3 regions of the Streptomyces sp. NPDC014006 genome follow, and region 3 is predicted to be linked to each of the others. Evidence: riboswitches for the same ligand, from Rfam matches in the RefSeq annotation. Region 3 holds a riboswitch; each other region holds the start of a gene.
The links. A riboswitch is a leader RNA that binds a small molecule or an ion and turns the genes downstream of it on or off. The one in region 3 is predicted to bind cyclic di-AMP.
Positions count from the first base shown of each region.

Region 1: another riboswitch for cyclic di-AMP. It lies ahead of ACF1GV_RS20345 (C40 family peptidase); the one in region 3 lies ahead of ACF1GV_RS32315 (M23 family metallopeptidase).
Region 2: another riboswitch for cyclic di-AMP. It lies ahead of ACF1GV_RS07365 (peptidoglycan DD-metalloendopeptidase family protein); the one in region 3 lies ahead of ACF1GV_RS32315 (M23 family metallopeptidase).

Region 1 covers NZ_JBICAJ010000005.1:460,765-465,163, reverse strand. The annotation lists gene ACF1GV_RS20360 (DUF397 domain-containing protein) at 1-111, opposite strand, end outside; gene ACF1GV_RS20355 (helix-turn-helix domain-containing protein) at 121-978, opposite strand; gene ACF1GV_RS20350 (ATP-binding protein) at 1,191-1,664, shown strand; gene ACF1GV_RS20345 (C40 family peptidase) at 1,831-2,304, opposite strand; cyclic di-AMP (ydaO/yuaA leader) riboswitch at 2,308-2,519, opposite strand; partial or broken gene ACF1GV_RS20340 (hypothetical protein) at 2,846-3,086, opposite strand; gene ACF1GV_RS20335 (urease subunit gamma) at 3,361-3,663, shown strand; gene ACF1GV_RS20330 (urease subunit beta) at 3,677-3,988, shown strand; gene ACF1GV_RS20325 (urease subunit alpha) at 3,981-4,399, shown strand, end outside.
Region 2 covers NZ_JBICAJ010000002.1:195,268-199,666, forward strand. The annotation lists gene ACF1GV_RS07360 (SGNH/GDSL hydrolase family protein) at 1-715, opposite strand, end outside; gene ACF1GV_RS07365 (peptidoglycan DD-metalloendopeptidase family protein) at 983-1,876, opposite strand; cyclic di-AMP (ydaO/yuaA leader) riboswitch at 1,882-2,035, opposite strand; gene ACF1GV_RS07370 (tyrosine-protein phosphatase) at 2,501-3,298, shown strand; gene ACF1GV_RS07375 (DUF6126 family protein) at 3,351-3,473, opposite strand; gene ACF1GV_RS07380 (helix-turn-helix domain-containing protein) at 3,470-4,090, opposite strand; gene ACF1GV_RS07385 (aspartate aminotransferase family protein) at 4,204-4,399, opposite strand, start outside.
Region 3 covers NZ_JBICAJ010000011.1:232,624-237,022, reverse strand. The annotation lists gene ACF1GV_RS32325 (M16 family metallopeptidase) at 1-463, shown strand, start outside; gene ACF1GV_RS32320 (M16 family metallopeptidase) at 460-1,848, shown strand; cyclic di-AMP (ydaO/yuaA leader) riboswitch at 2,082-2,235, shown strand; gene ACF1GV_RS32315 (M23 family metallopeptidase) at 2,248-2,991, shown strand; gene ACF1GV_RS32310 (GntR family transcriptional regulator) at 3,233-3,925, shown strand; gene ACF1GV_RS32305 (HPr family phosphocarrier protein) at 4,119-4,399, opposite strand, start outside.

The sequences.
Region 1 (4,399 bases), on a different contig from region 3:
CGGCCGGGCTGTTTCGACGCAGTTGTTCGCTCCGGTGCTGTAGCTGCTGCGCTGCCAGCGCACGTCGCGCAGATCGGTACTGGAAAAGACGTCCCGAGGCAGTGCGGTCATGGTGCCTCCTTACGCGCCGTCACCTAGTGAGGCGATGAAATCCAACGAGTCCTCGGGGGAAAGGGCGTGGATCCGAAGGGAGTTGAAGGCCTCCGCGTAGGCCCCGAGGTCTTCTTTCCGTTCGAGGTAGAGGCTACTCGTCATGTTGTCGAGAACAACCACGTCCAGATCAGAAGTGCTCGGAAATGAGAAAATAACGAAAGGCCCGGTGATGCCGACATGCGCCCCCGCCGAGAACGGCAGCACCTGCAACCGCACCTGGGGCAGTTGCGCCGCCTGAAGCAGCCGCCGCAACTGCTGGGCCATCACCTCCGGACCGCCCACCTCCCGGCGCAGCACCGCTTCGTCCAGCACGGCGCTGAGCCTCAGCGGAGGATGCGCGTGCAGCACGTCCTGGCGGGCCAGACGCACCTCCACCAGCGCGTCCAGCCGCTCCTCGTCCACCGCGCCGACGGCCGCCCGGGTCACCGCGCGGGCGTAGGCGGGCGTCTGCAGCAGCCCCGGCACGACCGAGGTCTCCAGCGTGCGCATCGCGCTGGCCTGCGACTCCAGACTGATGAAGTCGCGGTACGTGGGGGGCAGCACCCCGCGGTAGGCATGCCACCAGTGCTCCCGGCCGCCGACCTGGGAGCCCGCCAGCACCAGCAGCAGGTCACGCAGTTCGTCGTCGTCGACGCCGTACGCGTCCAGCAGTAAGCGCACGTCGGACGGTTTCGCGCCACTCGAGCCGGTCTCGATCCGGCTGACTTTCGACTGGTGCCAGCCCACCAGCCGGGCCGCCTCCCCGCTGGTGAGTCCCGCCCGGGCGCGCAGCGCGCGCAGTTCGGCGCCCAGCTTCCGGCGGCGCACCGCGGGACCATGCTGCATGCGCCCCTCCTTACTCCGTCCGAGCCGCCCGGACACGGTCCGCCGTGGCAGAGTTCACCGCTTCGAGCGACAGATATATGCATAACTCGGTGGATCGCCTCCGGGAGCGGTGCGGTGATGGCAGTCTGGCGGCGAAGCACCAGTCCGGGACCGTACTCGAACCACCGGCTCCGTGCCGGACTGCGGTCCCGTGGGAAAGGGACGACGTCGCCATGGCAGACCACCTGGAAGCATCCATCACTCTGCCGAGCGATCCCGCCTCGGTGTCCGCGGCCCGCGGCTTCGTGGCCGGCACCCTGGCGGAATGGGGTCTGCCGTCGGACGCGGAGCTGGCGGACAGCATCCGGTTGATCGTCTCCGAACTGGCCACGAACTCCGTTCAGCACACGTTCGGGCAATCCCCGACGTTCACGGTGGACGTCGTGCTCGACCGCGACGAACTGCTGCGGATCGGCGTCACCGACAGTCACCCCCGCTTCCCCAAGCGGCTGCCGGCGGCCGTCCAGCAGGACAACGGCCGCGGCATGGTCATCATCCGCTGGCTGGCCGCCGAGTGCGGCGGCAGACTCCGCGTCCGCCCCACCCGCGAGGGCGGCAAGACGGTCGCCATCGAGCTGCCCTGGGCGCTCCCCCCGGAGCCGGTCCCCTCGCCGGGCCAGGCGGAACCGAAGCCACATCCCTGCTGAGCCGACGGCACGTCACATCGGCCCTATGGACCCCCCGCCGGGCGGCTGTCGTCGACGTCCGGCGGGGCGGCAGGAACGCGCTGAGCACGGCTGGGAGCCGCTGCCGGCCCTCCTCGGCTGAGCCACGGCGCGTCGGCGGACGGCACGACCGAGGAGGGCCGGCCGGTCAGCTCACCCGGCCGTACCAGACACTCCTGGTCCAGATCTTCTGCAGGCGCACCACGTCACCCGTCCTCGGGGCGTGCCAGATCTTGTTCTTCCCGGCGTAGATGCCGACGTGGTAGACGTTCGACCCCGAGTGGAAGAACACCAGGTCTCCGGCCTTACGGCTGCGGGCCGGGATGTGGCGCGTCCTGTTGTACTGCTGGGCGGCCGTACGCGGCAGCTTCTTGCCGGCCTTCTTGAACGAGTACAGCGTGAGTCCCGAGCAGTCGAACCGGCGCGGCCCGGTGGCGCCCCACTGGTACGGCGCGCCCTTCTTGGACGCGGCGATCTGCAGCGCCTTGGTCGCCGGCGTCGCGGCGGCGGCCTCCGAGGCGAGGCCCGGGACCACGATCGAGCCGCCCAACGCGGCGATGGTCAGGGCGGAAGCCGTTCCGGCCCGGGCCATGAGCGACGGGACACGATTGAGCGCAGTCATGCGCAACCCTTCGTCAGCCGCCTGTGAAGGATGACCTGTCGGATTCGGGCTGGCGAAGTAGCCCGGCCGCTGACGCGGCTTCACCCCAAGGGCAGCTCGGTCCGGTCGTGGCATGACCGTTCCGGCGACCCGTCGTGCTTGGGTCCTCCACTCCTGCCGATCCACTCCTGTCGACCGGTCATCCGGGCGGCGGCAGGACTCGGCGTCCGCCCGGATCGCCCCGCCGTTGTGGCGGGGGCTTGTCGTCAGTCAGGGATCTTGGCCCACAACTGTCCGAAAATCCCAACGGAACCGGGTATTTGTGGTGTTCCTCACCACTCACCCGTTCGGGTGGTTACCCCTGTGTTCGATGGGGAGTCCACTTGTCCGGCGAGCCCCGGACCAGCGGCGGAACCCTTCATTCCGCCCTCTCGCCCCGCCTCTTGCGCAACTCGGACCCCCCGAAAAAAAGGCGTGCGGATAGGCCGACAGTGGGTACGTCGTTCGGTCGGTTTGAACTCAGCTCGGGGCATACTCAACTCCCGTCCCGTGGCGGCACGGTGCGCTGGTGCATCAGCGTCAGCACGGCGCGCAGCGCCACCGCCTCGGCGACGAGCGCCCGCGCGGCACGCAGTCCCCGGTAGGTGTCGCGGGGCAGGCCGAATTGATCCGCCGAGCAGGTCGACGACCTCCAGATAACGGTCGATCAACTCACGCTCTGCTTGGGTGTGGGCGGGCAGTGGCGGAAGGCCGGGGGTCTGGAGCGACTCGAGGAGCTGCGGGAGGCGGAGGGGTCCGCGCAGGAGCAGACGGTCAGTCCGTCTCGGCAGGGCGCCCACTGACCCGGCGGTCCTCGTCGGGTATGGGGACGGTCTACCGCCGGTCATGTGATCATCAAAGGCTGGTTAACGTCGTTGAAACTCTGGCGGGCTAGCCTCCCGACCCATGCCACCAGGGGCTTTTCTGCCCGCAATTGAGCGCGGTCGGGAAATTTGTCTGTGTGTTACACCTGTCCCGTCGCGGTGGCTGCGGCAGCCGGACCCCGCACGGTCCGGAGCAAGGACTGTGAGGTGGGACGTGCAACTGACCCCGCACGAGCAGGAGAGACTGCTCATCCATGTGGCGGCCGATGTGGCCGACAGGCGCCGGGCCCGCGGCCTCAAGCTCAACCACCCCGAAGCGGTCGCCCTCATCACCTCCCACATCCTCGAGGGCGCCCGGGACGGCCGCACCGTCGCCGAGCTGATGGCCACCGGACGCAAGCTGCTCACCCGGGACGACGTCATGGAAGGCGTCGCCGAGATGATCCACGACGTACAGGTCGAGGCCACCTTCCCGGACGGGACCAAGCTCGTCACCGTCCACGAGCCGATCATCTGACGGGGGACCCGCCATGATTCCCGGAGAGATCCTCTTCGCCGAGGACCCCGTCGTGTGCAACGAAGGGCTCGAGGTCACCCGGCTGACCGTCCTCAACGCCGCCGACCGTCCCGTCCAGGTCGGCTCCCACTACCACTTCGCCGAGGCCAACCCCGGCCTGGAGTTCGACCGTGCCGCCGCCCACGGCAAGCGGCTGAACGTCGCCGCCGGCACCGCCGTGCGCTTCGAGCCGGGTCTGCCGGCCGACGTCGAACTCGTCCCCCTCGCCGGTGCCCGCGTGGTGTCCGGCCTGCGCGGCCAGGTCGGAGGTGCCCTCGATGCCTGAGATCTCCCGCGGCGCCTACGCCGACCTGTTCGGCCCGACCACCGGCGACCGCATCCGGCTCGCCGACACCGACCTGCTGATCGAGATCGAGGAGGACCGCTCGGGCGGCCCCGGACGCTCCGGCGACGAGGCCGTCTTCGGCGGCGGCAAGGTCATCCGCGAGTCCATGGGCCAGTCCCGGGCGACCCGCGCGGACGGCACCCCCGACACCGTGATCACCGGCGTCGTCATCGTCGACCACTGGGGTGTGATCAAGGCCGACGTCGGCATCCGCGACGGCCGCGTCACCGGCATCGGCAAGGCCGGCAACCCCGACACCATGGACGGCGTCCACCCCGACCTCGTACTCGGCCCCGAGACCGAGGTCATCGCGGGCAACGGGCGTATCCTGACCGCCGGCGCCATCGACGC
Region 2 (4,399 bases), on a different contig from region 3:
CGGAGGACTCGCCGCGCAGCCGCCGGCCGATCCACGGCACCAGGTACTCGCGCGCCCAGTGCACGTCGTCGCGCCGGACCTCGAGCGTGCCGCGCGGCGGCAGCGGCGGCCAGGGCTGCTCGGGGTCGGCCGGGATCCTCAGGCCGAGCGCCTGGCCGGCCCGCAGCGCCACGCGCGTGTGCCCCTCGGGCGACAGGTGCAGCCGGTCGTCGTCCCAGGCGCGGCGGTCCTGAACGGACTTCAGCGACCACAGGTCGAGTACCGGGCAGCCGTAGCGGTCGGCGATGGCCCGGACGTGCCCGTTGTACGTGGCGATCTTGCCGCGCAGATGCTTGAGCAGCGGGACGCCCCGGGTGTCGAAGCCGGTCGTCACCATGACCGTGCCGGCCGCCGCGGCGAGCTGCGCGACCGCCCTCTCGAACCGCTCGGCGACCTCGTCGGGGTCGGTGCCGGGCCGGATGATGTCGTTGCCGCCGGCGCAGAACGACACGAGGTCGGGGGCGAGTTCGACGGCCCGCGGGACCTGCTCGTCCACGATCTGGTCGAGGAGTCTGCCGCGTACTGCGAGGTTCGTGTAGGTGAAGTCGCCTTCGGGTCGCCGGTCGGCGAGGAGTACGGCGAAACGGTCGGCCCAGCCCACGAACTGCCCGTCGGGGCCGGGATCACCGACGCCCTCGGTGAAGCTGTCCCCCACCGCCACGTACGACCCGATCACTGCTCTGCTGTCACTCTTCGAATCGTCTGCCACAGCAGTCCATGATTCACCCTCGAATGTGACTTACGCGACCGTAGGCAAGGGTTGACGGGCGGTGAGATAAGCCACTCCACATGTCCGGCCGTGTCGGGAATAAGCGCTCCGGCCGGAAAACCCCGGCCGGTCCGGACACATCGAGGGGCCGGACACACCGAAGGCCGGACGCCCGTGGATCGGGGTCCGGCCTTGGTGGCGTGTCAGACGGGTGGCCGCCGGGGCGGCGCGGGGTCAGCCGACGGTGACGCCGTGGGCGCGCAGGTAGGCGACCGGGTCCACGTCGGAGCCGTAGTCCGGCGTGGTGCGGATCTCGAAGTGCAGGTGCGGGCCGGTCACGTTGCCGGTCGCGCCGGACAGGCCGAGCTGCTGGCCCGCGGTCACGGTCTGGCCGGCCGAGACGGAGAGCTGGGACAGGTGGGCGTACTGGGCGTAGTAGCCGTCGTTCAGCTTGATGACGACCTGGTTGCCGTAGGCGCCGCCCCAGCCGGCGGAGACGACGGTGCCCGCGCCGACGGCCTTGACGGTGGTGCCGGTCGGGACGACGAAGTCGACGCCGGTGTGGTAGCCGCTGGCCCACATGCTGCCGGCGGTGTGGTAGGCGGTGCCGATGGTGGCGCCGCTGACCGGGAGGGTGAAGCCGGCGGCGGTGCTCGTCGACCGGGCGGGCTCGGCGGCCTTCGCGGGCTTGGCGGCGGACTTGTGCGCGGGCGCCTCGCTCTTGTGCGACGGGGCGGCCTTGTGCGCCACGGCGGCCTTCTTGCCGAGGGTCAGCTTCAGACCGGGGTGGATGAGCGACGGGTCGCTGCCGACGACCTCACGGTTGTCCTCGTACAGCTTCTTCCAGCCGCCGGCGACATGCTGCTCGTCGGCGATCTTCGACAGGTAGTCGCCGGACTTGACGGTGTAGAGGCGCACCCCGGACCGCGTCGCCTTCTTCTCGGCGGACGGCAGGCTCTGGACGGCCTTGGCGGACACCGACTGGGCGGCGCTCTGCGGCGTGGCGGCGTGCGCTCCGGCGGCGCCCATGAGCGGCAGCGCGAGCGCGGCGCCACCGGTGCCGACGACGGCGAGAGTGCGGGCGAGACGCTGGGTCTTCGGACGACGGTGCTTACCCTTTGCGGGCATGGCGCTTTTCCTCTCCGGCGCCTGCGAGGTGAGCTGTCGGGTTCGGGCTGGAGATGCCCGGCCGCTGGGTGCGGCTTCACCCCATAGCCGTTCCGGGAACCGGAACAGGCGGTCGTACCTGTGGGTCCCCCGCTCCTGCCGTGCGTCGGGTGGGTGGGTGCGGTGCGCCGGACGGCGGCAGGATTCGGCGTCCGTCCGGATTCGGTGGGAACGTAAGCGAGCAGGACGCACAGGGACAAGCAGGAGGTTGCGTGAACGGGCGTTTATCGTGATCCAATGAGGGAATCCGCCGTCACACTGCGTGAATTCGATCTGCTGTCAGCTCGTCAATTCACCAGCAAATCCACCGCCATTACGTGGACATGACGTACGACGGACGGTCACGGTTATGACGCTCCTCACGCGCTCACCTTCCAGTGACCCCTATTTCCACGCGAGTTGGGAACAAGAGGCCAATTCGGGCAGAAAGCCCAGATGTGACGCCGAGGGATTACCAGCCCATTCGTACACCTCGGTCGGGAGGCCGGTGCAACCGGTTGCCCCGGGAATCCATGTCGTATCGTCGAAGGGCAGCCCGTCGGCCATTCGAGCCGCGTCGGCGGGTACGAGCGGGAGGAGCCCTTCGTGACGCAGCAGGTGCCGTCGACCGAACCCGAGCTGGCCGGAGTGCGCAACTTCCGAGACGTGGGCGGACTTCCCACGATCGACGGTCGGCGGGTGCGGCACGGCGTGCTGTTCCGCAGCGGCCACCTCGCTCACGCGACGCCCGAGGACGCGGCGTACCTCGCCACCCTGGGGCTGCACACGATCTTCGACTTCCGCAACGCGGCCGACCAGACGCTGGAGGGGCCGGACGTCGAGCTGCCGGGCGTGCGCAACGTCAATCTGCCGCTGTCGGACCCGGCGGACGGCGCCGAGTTCTGGAAGATGGTGCGCGACGGCGATCTCGAGCAGCTGCGCGGCATCCTCGCCGACGGCAAGGGAGCGAACCGGATGATCGCCTCCTACCGCACGATCATCAAGGAGCGCACCGCCGAGCACTCCCGGGTGCTGCACGCGCTCGCCGAGGACAACGTCCCGGCCCTGATGCACTGCGCCGCGGGCAAGGACCGCGCGGGCCTGTCGATAGCGGTCACCCTGCTCGCCCTGGGCGTGGAGAAGGACGCCATCGTCGAGGACTACCTGAAGTCCAACGAGAAGCACCGCCGCTACAAGGTGCGCCGCAGCGGCTCGGCCGAGTCGGCCTACACGCCCGAGGTGATGGAGCTGCTCAGCCCGCTCTTCGACGCGCGCGCCGAGTACCTCACTGCGGCGCTGGAGACCATCGAGGAGACCTGGGGCGGCGTCGACGCCTACCTGGAGCAGGGACTGCGGCTCACCCCCGAGACCCGGGAGCGGCTGCGGGCACGCCTGCTCGACTGAGCTGCGGAAGCGACCGCGCGGCCGGCCGTGCCCGCCGTGCCCGCCGAGGGGCCTACTGCCGGGCGCCCAGCTCGAACAGCAGCCAGACGAAGCCGGCCAGGACATGGCCGACGGCGATGTAGATGATGAGCCGGATCCACAGGGTCCGGGGGAACTTCTCCTCGACGTTGCTCATCGCGCCTCTCCAGGGTGGGCGGGCCCCAGGCACAGCGTGGCCGTGGGGCTCTGCAGCAGGGTGTGGACGAACAGCAGCTCCAGACCGGCGGGGTCGTCGGCGGCGATCCGGTGCGGGGTCATGGAGTCGAAGTGCGCGCTGTCCCCCGGGCCGAGCCGGTGGGTGGTGTCCCCCAGGCGCAGCCTGAGCCGTCCGGTCAGGACGTACAGCCACTCCTCGCCGGGGTGTACGCGCACGATGTCACCCTGCGCGCCATAGGGCACCTGCACCCGCAGGGCCTGCATACCGCGGCCCGGCGCGCCGGCCTGCCGGTACGTCCAGCCGCCGGCCGCCGTCGGCTCCATGTCGGAGCCGCGCACCACGGCGTCCCGCTCGGCGACGCTCTCGCCGAGCAGCTCCGAGACGGTCGTACCGTAGATACGGGCCAGCGCGAGCAGCATCGGCAGCGAGGGCTGGCGCTGCCCGGTCTCCAGGCGGGACAGATGGGCCGGGGAGAGTCCGGCGGCGCGGGCGGCGGCCTCCAGGGTGAGGCCGGCGCGGCGGCGCAGGGACCGCAGCTGCGGGGCCACCGCGGGCAGGCCGCCGGCCGGTTCCGCAGGGGACTCGGAGGAACTCATGTCCCCATTCAGCCGCAGGCTTGCCTCTGTGGCAAATTTGTTGCCTCAGAGGCAAAGTCTGCCACTGCCCGCGCGGCTCACCCACCCGGCCCGGCCCGGCCCGCCGTGTGCCGCTACCGGTTCGTCACGGCCTGCTTGATCAGCGTCTTGCCGAAGTCCCACATCAGCCCGTTGCCGCTGTGCGCGTCGTCCATCACGGCGGTGAAGGCGTCGACGAAGCGGTCCACGTCCGCCTCGTCGATGATCAGCGGCGGGATCAGCTTGATCACTTCGAGGTGGTCGCCGGAGACCTGGGTGAGGATCCGATGC
Region 3 (4,399 bases):
CGGGCTGCTGCGCCTCGCCGGAGCGCCCTCCCTGGGCTGGCTGGACGTGAAGACGTCCGGTGACGTCGAGGTGCCGGTCATCGAGGCCGCGATCGACGAGGAGCTCGCCCGGTTCGCCGCGGAGGGCCCCACGGCCGAGGAGATGGAACGCGCGCAGGCCCAGCTGGAGCGCGAGTGGCTGGACCGGCTCGGTACCGTCGCCGGCCGCGCCGACGAACTGTGCCGCTATGCCGTCCTGTTCGGTGACCCGCAGCTCGCCCTCACCGCCGTTCAGCGCGTGCTCGAGGTGACGCCCGAGGAGGTGCAGGAGGTCGCCAAGGCCCGGCTGCGCCCCGACAACCGCGCGGTGCTCGTGTACGAGCCGAAGACCCCGGAGGCCGTACCGGACGCCGATGTGCCCGAGGACCCTGAGCAGGAAGCGACCGTAGAGGCCGGCGACAAGAACGAGGAGACGGCCAAGTGACCGAGCTCGCCACGATGGACTTCCACCCCCAGCCCCAGGCGGGCGAGGCCAGGCCGTGGGCGTTTCCGGCCCCCGAGCGCGGCACGCTCGACAACGGCCTGACGGTGCTGCGCTGCCACCGCCCCGGCCAGCAGGTCGTCGCCGTCGAGGTGCTCCTGGCCGCGCCCCTGGACGCCGAGCCCGCCGGCCTGGACGGCGTCGCCACGATCATGGCGCGCGCCTTCTCCGAGGGCACGGACAAGCATTCCGCCGAGGAGTTCGCCGCCGAGCTGGAGCGCGCCGGCGCCACCCTCGACGCGCACGCCGACCACCCGGGCGTCCGCCTCAGCCTGGAGGTGCCCGCCTCCCGGCTGGCCAAGGGCCTCGGCCTGCTCGCCGACGCCCTCAGGGCGCCCGCCTTCGCCGACAGCGAGATCGAACGGCTGGTGCGCAACCGCCTCGACGAGATCCCGCACGAGCTGGCCAGCCCGGCCCGCCGCGCCGCCAAGGAGATGTCCAAGGAGCTCTTCCCGGCGGACTCCCGCATGTCGCGCCCGCGTCAGGGCACCGAGGAGACGGTCGCAGCCGTCGACGCGGCCGCCGTACGCGCCTTCTACGAGCGGCATGTGCGCCCCGCCACCGCGACCGCGGTGGTCGTCGGCGATCTGACCGGTCTCGACCTCGACGACCTCCTCGGTGACACCGTGGGCGCCTGGACGGGTTCGCGCACCGAGCCGCGTCCCGTGCCGGCGGTGACCGCTGACGACACCGGCCGCGTCGTCATCGTGGACCGCCCCGGCGCCGTCCAGACGCAGCTGCTCATCGGCCGGATCGGCCCCGACCGGCACGACCGTGTGTGGCCCGCCCAGGTGCTCGGCACGTACTGCCTGGGCGGCACCCTCACCTCCCGCCTGGACCGCGTCCTGCGCGAGGAGAAGGGCTACACCTACGGTGTGCGCGCCTTCAGCCAGGTGCTGCGCTCCGCCCCCGACGGCACGGGCGCGGCGATGCTCGCCATCAGCGGTTCCGTGGACACGCCGAACACCGGTCCGGCGCTGCACGACCTCTTCACGGTGCTGCGCACCCTGGCGGCGGACGGCCTGACCGACGCCGAGCGCGACGTCGCCGTGCAGAACCTCGTCGGGGTGGCACCGCTGAAGTACGAGACCGCGGCCGCCGTCGCGGGCACGCTCGCCGACCAGGTCGAGCAGCATCTGCCCGACGACTACCAGGCGACGCTGTACCGGCAGCTCGCCGCGACCGGCACCGTGGAGGCCACGGCGGCGGTCGTGAACGCCTTCCCGGTGAACCGTCTGGTGACCGTACTGGTCGGTGACGCGGCGCAGATCAAGGAGCCCGTCGAGGCCCTCGGGATCGGCGACGTCACGGTGGTGAGCGCGGAGTAGCCGCACGCGTGCGGGGCCCTGGTGTCTGACGGAGCACCAGGGCCCTTGCCGTATCCCCGGGTCTGTTTGTGATTGAAGGCGCCGCATCCCACATATGCCCGAATTGGGGCGGAGGTTGCCTTTCTGGCCTGTGGGATGCGCTACAAAACTCCTGTTTCGTTTGAGGATTGAAGGCCGATCACCGTAGCTTCGTCCGGGCTGTCCGTCAGGCATAGCGCCGCACCCGCGGCACCGGACAGTCATCGCCGAGTCCCCGTACGGCGCGAGCCAGGGGAGCCGGGGACCCACACGTCCCTGGGGTGAATCGGGTGCCCGCGAGGGTGCTCGTAGGAGACCTTCCTGCTCCGAACCCGTCAGCTAACCCGGTAGGCGAGAGGGAAGGAAAGGACAAGCCACCACATGGCGTTCGTCAGCGCCACCGGGAAGCACCGTCGTCCCAGCCGGATGAAGCGCACCACCGCGCAGGCCGCCGGAATCGCCGCGCTCACCACCACCGGCGTCATCGGCACCCTCGCGGCCCCCGCCCTCGCCGCCGACACCTCCGCCGAGCAGACCGGTCTGCTCCCCGTGATCAGCGTCGACGACTCGCTCGCCGCCCAGATCGACGCCCAGGCGGAGGCCCAGAAGCAGGCCGCCGAGCAGAAGGCCATCGAGGAGGCCGCGCGCGAGGCCGCCGCCGAGCGCGCCCACGAGGCCAAGGAGCGCGCCGCCCGTGAGGCCGAGCGCAAGCGCCTGACCACCTTCGTGGCCCCGATCGCGCACTCCTACGTCTCCACCGGTTACCAGGCCAGCAGCTCCCTGTGGTCCTCCGGCCACCACACCGGCATCGACTTCCACGCCGCCACCGGCACCACCGTGCACGCGGTGGGCTACGGCACCGTCGTCGAGACCGGCTGGGGCGGCGCCTACGGCAACCAGATCGTCATCCGCATGCACGACGGCACGTACACCCAGTACGGGCACCTGTCGTCGATCGATGTCGTGGTCGGCCAGCAGGTCGTCGCCGGCCAGCAGATCGGTCTGTCCGGCGCGACCGGCAACGTCACCGGCCCGCACCTGCACTTCGAGGCGCGCACCAGCCCCGAGTACGGCTCCGACATGGACCCGATCGCCTATCTGCGCGCGCACGGCGTGAACGTCTGACACCCGAGCACGGCACCCACTCGGGGAAGCCCCGGCGCATCGCGCCGGGGCTTTCTCCGTTTTCCGGCTCTTCGTCCCCGCCTCTTCATACCCGCCTCTTCGTCCCGGAGAACCCCGGCGAGGTGACCAAAAAATATCCATGGAATCCGGCCTGCCGTCGGAAATTCGGCCCCCTTGGAATAGAGTCACGGAACACGCGTCCATCGTCGGCGTTTCACGGGGCTCAAGGCGGAGGTCGGACATGCGTATTCCGGCGCACTCGGTGTGCACGGCGATCCGGGACGACATCGTCGCCGGTGTCCATGAGCGCGGCAGCCGGCTCACCGAGGAACTCCTCGCGCGCCGGTACGGCGTCTCCCGGGTGCCCGTGCGGGAGGCGTTGCGCACCCTGGAGGCCGAGGGCTTCGTCGTGACGCGACGGCACGCGGGCGCGTGCGTGGCCGAGCCCACCGAGCAGGAAGCGGCCGACCTGCTGGAGATGCGGATGCTGCTGGAGCCGCTCGGTGTGGCGCGGGCCGCCCAGCGGCGCACCGAGGCGCATCTGAAGGTGCTGCGCGGCCTGGTGCGGCTCGGTCAGGACCGGGCCAGGCACGGCACCGGCGACGACTTGCGCTCCCTGGGCGGCTGGTTCCACGAGACGCTCGTCCAGGCGTGCGGCAGCCAGGCGCTGACCGCCACACTCACTCAGCTGCGCCACAAGATCGCCTGGATGTACGCCGTGGAGCCGTCGGCCGACCCCGTCAGGTCCTGGGCCGAGCACGGTGCGATCGCGGACGCGGTGGCGCGTGGCGACGGGGAACGCGCGCGTGCGGTCGCCGCCCTGCACACCGAGCGTTCCACCGCCGCGTATCGGCTGCGCTTCTTCGGCGGCGACCGACCCGAGCGTGTGAGAAGTTCGCAACACCCCGTAAACACGTCGGGCCTACGGCATTAACACGAGCGCCGTATACAAAGAGAGGGATATGCGCGCCCACTGAAAGGGATGCCCTTTTCATGGGCTGGCCTTTTACCTCGTGCCGTCAATTTCCGTCCGCGTCGCCTCATGGTGGACGGGAAAAGCGAAGCCGCGCCGGCCCTGAAAGGCCGACGCGGCTTCTTTATGCGTGACTCGGACGGTCAGGCGTGACTCAGACGGTCTCGGGGAGCTCCTCGAGACCCTCGGAGACCAGCTTCGCCAGACGGTCCAGGGCGGCGTCCGCGCCCTCGGCGTCGGAGGCGAGGACGATCTCCTCGCCGCCCTGGGCGCCCAGGCCGAGGACGGCCAGCATGGAGGCCGCGTTGACCGGGGTGCCGCCGGCCTTGGCGATCGTCACCGGGACGCCTGCGGCCGTGGCGGCTCGGACGAAGATGGAGGCGGGGCGGGCATGGAGGCCCTCGGCCCAGCCGACGTTGACGCGGCGCTCAGCCA